DNA from 2 places in the Mesorhizobium sp. M1088 genome. Region 1 is predicted to be linked to the other one. Evidence: riboswitches for the same ligand, from Rfam matches in the RefSeq annotation. Region 1 holds a riboswitch; the other holds the start of a gene.
What was found. Region 1 has a riboswitch for cobalamin ahead of NKH49_RS29795 (CbtB domain-containing protein). Riboswitches for the same ligand answer to the same signal wherever they lie in the genome.
Positions count from the first base shown of each region.

Region 1 (2,196 bases):
TGCGGTCGGCGTGTCGATGCTCATGGTCTCGCTGTCTTGGTTCAGCCCCGGCAAGACGACTATCACGGTTGCCACCGTCAAAAGAAGCTGGGCCTTGCGTCGTGTTGGCGCCGGTCGGCATCAGGGCTGCTTTAGGCCACAGCCGGAAAGCCTTTGGCCGGCGTGGCCTGCGGCTTCGTCACCTGGCGTTATCTGCCCAAATCGCTTTGATGTGCGAGCGCCGCATGGCGCTCGCGCACCCAGTTGTGGAAGCGGTGCAAGTCGTATTCCTCGGGCATCAGCACGCCGGCCTTATGGCGCATCGAGCGCAGGCCCATCTGGTTGACCTCGCAGATATCAGCATCCTCCTCCAGCACCTGGGTACCGAACGCGACGATGTTGTCGATATCGGCGGCCGGATCGGCGAGCGCTTCGCGTCGCGGCAGACGAGCAGCCAGTTGCGATACCAGATGGCCTCGAGATCGCGCTGATAGGCCGCGATGTCCCAATAGGCTGTTGACGGCAGCGTCGGCTCGGGCCGCGTCAGGCCGTTGTAGGGATCGCTTGTTCGGGCTGGGTTGCATGCCCGGCTTCCTCTCCATCCGCCAGCCGACACCCGGCTGCGAAAATTGTCAATCGCGGCGCCGGTCTGCGAACTTGGCGAGGCGGCGCATTCGCCACACGATCCGGCGGAATTTGGTTTGCCGGGCGCGGCGATTCTGCCTATAGTCGCTGATGTCGTCGGTTCCGTTTGGAACCAAGAGGGAATGCGGTTAGGGCAAGTTGTTTGCCTAATGCCGCGGCTGCCCCCGCAACTGTGTGCGGTAGTCCTCTCCATATGCCACTGAAGGTTCGCCTTCGGGAAGGTGGGGAAGGGCGCTGATCCGCGAGCCAGGAGACCTGCCGGCGACAGGAAACTGACTTCTATGCCCTCGGGTGGAGGGCGAAAGGACAAGACATGAATACCGCTTCCGTTTCGCTCGGCGCTTCCGCCTCCTCGCAGTCGCGTCTCATGCAGCTGGCGCTTGCTGCATTCCTCGGCATTTTCGTCATGGGCTTTGTCGGCTTCTCGCATATCGATGCGGTCCACAATGCCGCGCACGACTATCGCCATTCGATGGGCTTTCCCTGCCACTAACAAGGGGCTGACATCATGACACTGTTTCGCAACGTCGTGTTCATCGCGGCGATCGCAGGGCTTGTGGCCGGCGTGGCTCTCGCCTGCATGCAAGCCTATGCCACGGTGCCGCTCATCCTGAAGGCGGAAGTCTACGAACAGGCCGGCGGCGGCCATGACCATGCCGCGGCACCTGCGGCACCGGCCGAAAGCGCCGCGGGCACGACGGCTATGAGCAGCGCCGCGCCGGCACCGGCTGAAGCAATGGCTCCGGCGGAAGACGAAGGCTGGGCGCCGGCCGACGGTTTCGAACGCTTCGGCTTCAGCGTCGTTGCCAATATCGTCACCGGCATCGGCTTTGCGCTGGTCCTGGTTGCGGTTTCGGAATTCGCCGGCGGCATCGGCAACTGGCGCCAGGGCGTGTTCTGGGGGCTTGCCGGCTTTGCCGTGTTCACGCTGGCGCCGGGCCTCGGCCTGCCGCCGGAATTGCCGGCGATGCCGGCGGCCGACCTTGTCCAACGCCAGATCTGGTGGTGGGCAACAGTGGTGGCGACCGCCGCCGGGCTCGGCCTTATCGCCTTCCGCAGATCGTTGCCGCTGGCGATCCTTGCCGTAGCGTTGATCATGGCGCCGCATATTGTCGGCGCGCCGCAGCCCGATAGCTTCGAGACCGCGATCCCGGAAGGCCTGCACCACCAGTTCGTGGTGGCGGTGACGCTGACCAATCTGGTGTTCTGGCTGGTGCTCGGCGCGGTCGTCGGCGTGGTGCGCGGACGCTTCACGGGCACGGCGACCAGCCTGCGCGACAGCTTTGCCTGAGCGGGCTGCCGGGGCACTGACCGTGGTCATCGGGGGGGGGCGCGCCGGAAAGTGCGCGCATGCCGAGAGCCTGGTGACGGTCGGCCCGCCGCCTTGGAGCTATATCGCCACGGCGCAAGCCTATGACGAGGAGATGCGCCAGCGCATCGCGCTGCACCGCTCGCGCCGCGGCGCCGGCTGGACGACCATCGATGCGCCGCTCGACCTTGCCGGCGCGATCGAGGCGCTGCCTGACGGCCAGCCGGTGCTGATCGATTGCCTGACGCTGTGGCTGACCAATC
Region 1 is NZ_JAMYMO010000043.1:46,312-48,507, forward strand. It holds gene NKH49_RS29785 (heparan-alpha-glucosaminide N-acetyltransferase) at 1-24, opposite strand, end outside; gene NKH49_RS29790 (SRPBCC family protein) at 189-563, opposite strand; cobalamin riboswitch at 705-901, shown strand; gene NKH49_RS29795 (CbtB domain-containing protein) at 938-1,117, shown strand; gene NKH49_RS29800 (CbtA family protein) at 1,133-1,915, shown strand; gene cobU (bifunctional adenosylcobinamide kinase/adenosylcobinamide-phosphate guanylyltransferase) at 1,908-2,196, shown strand, end outside.

Region 2 (2,196 bases), on a different contig from region 1:
GTGGACTGATGGGGATCGTTCTGCGTCAGCCGGATTTCGAAACGCTCAATCTGGATCCGACCAACAAGTTCAGCGAACCGACGCTGCAACTTGACCTTCGGCCACGAAGCGGTCCGATCATGGTGATGGTCGATTATCGTATCGATCAGAGAGATGTCCCAGAATTTCTCAGTGTGATGACATCGTGGCGAAAAGCGCGGCTGCGAGATGGCGCCAGACAATGGGCGTTGCTGCGTGACCTGGAAAAGCCCGAACTATGGACCGAGTGCTATCATGTGCCAACCTGGGTCGAGTATGTTCGCCACAACAACAGGCAGACCCAGGATGACGCCGAAATCGTTGCGCGCCTGGAAGCGCTGCACCGTGGCGATTGCCCGCCCAAGACGCATCACAAGATCGAACGCCAAACCGTGCGCGTGCACGACGATTTGCCGCTCAGGCCTCATTTGGACAGGACTTGAGCTGGCCCGGTGGTTTGAGCCGGGTTACCTTGAGCCGGTGGGCTGCGAACAAGCAATTCGAGACGTCGGCCTCGATCCTCCGCAACACGCCGCTGCGCCGGGCCTCGGGTGCTCCCCTCGAAATCGTTGTGTCGTATCACCGAGGGCATCACGGCCAACACCTTCCACATGGGCAACAGCCTCGCCATTGAGTCGAATGTGGTCGCGAGCAGATCACCAAAGAAGCGGTCGGAACCTCGGAGCCGAAGTTCGACGCCGAGGTGGCGTTCGCATGATGAGGGAAGCAGCACCACGGCACTTGCCGGTATGTTTGCCGCCGGCAGCCGACGAACTCCTATCCTCCTGGACCGCTGTGCATCATTGCTTTGATTTACCGGCCGCTCAAGGCTTCCACAGTTTTCGCTTTCGAGGCGACCTTTGGGGACATGCCAACGGAAATTTAATATAACGACATAAACATTTCTTTATGCGGCGTTGACAAAGAAGCGAACTGCTGTGATTGTCTCCCGTGTCGTGGTTCTCCGTACGGCGCTGCCGCAGCGGAGCTAAGAGGGAAGCCGGTGCGATGCCGGCGCTGCCCCCGCAACTGTTAGCGGCAAGCCAACCCCACTCATGTCACTGAGGCGAATAGCCTTGGGAAGACGGGTAGAGGCTATGACCCCGCGAGCCAGGAGACCTGCCACGGCGAATTACGTCCACGGGCGGGGTGTCTCGGTGGCCGCTGCAGCCTGGCGTTCGTGCCGGCGTGCTAGCGCCTTCCTTGTCACCGACGCCCCAACCATCGGGGTATGGCATGACTGTCTCTCAGCAAATTCCTGTAGCAACGCTCGGCGTGCCGCGCTTCGGTCGTCGGCGAGAACTGAAATTCGCGCTTGAAAGCTACTGGTCCGGAAAATCTTCCGCCGCCGACCTTCTCACGACGGCGAAGGCGCTCCGTGCCGCTAGCTGGGAGGAGCAGCACGATCGCGGCGTGTCGAAAATCCCGTCGAACGACTTCTCGCTTTACGACCATGTGCTCGACACCGCAGCCATGGTCGGCGCCGTTCCATCCCGTTACGGCTGGAATGGCGGCGAGGTCCCACTTGACATCTACTTCGCAATGGCGCGCGGCAACCAGGGTCAGACGGAGGATTGTGGACACGTTGGCCACCAGCAGGCGGCTCATCGGCCTGATGTAACCGCGATGGAAATGACCAAGTGGTTTGACACCAACTATCACTACATTGTGCCGGAACTCGACGATGATCAGACGTTCGCCCTCTCGTCGACGAAACCGGTCGACTACTTCCTCGAGGCTAAAGCTCTCGGCATTCACACACGCCCAGTCATCCTTGGACCGATCACCTTCCTCAAGCTGGCGAAATCGCCTGCCGAAGGATTCGATCCCATCGCGCTCCTGCCGCGGCTGCTGCCCGTCTACGAGCAACTCCTGCAGAGGCTGAAGCTGTCGGGAGCCGACTGGGTGCAGATCGATGAGCCAGCGCTTGTCCTCGATCTGAACCCGAACGAACGAGCTGCGTTCGAATTCGCCTATGGCCAGCTGTCAAAAGCCGCGCCCGAGTTGAAGATCATGCTGGCTACCTATTTCGGGCCGCTGGGAGACAATCTCGAAACCGCAGTTTCTTTGCCCCTGGCCGGGCTGCATATTGATCTCGTGCGCGCTCCCGAGCAGCTGGAAATGGTGGGTCGGCTCGCTCCGAAGGATCTGGTGCTCTCGCTTGGCCTGATCGATGGC
Region 2 is NZ_JAMYMO010000025.1:29,229-31,424, forward strand. It holds gene NKH49_RS23495 (MFS transporter) at 1-461, shown strand, start outside; cobalamin riboswitch at 959-1,159, shown strand; gene metE (5-methyltetrahydropteroyltriglutamate--homocysteine S-methyltransferase) at 1,255-2,196, shown strand, end outside.
Region 2: linked by a shared signal. The riboswitch ahead of metE (5-methyltetrahydropteroyltriglutamate--homocysteine S-methyltransferase) and the one ahead of NKH49_RS29795 (CbtB domain-containing protein) in region 1 are both predicted to bind cobalamin.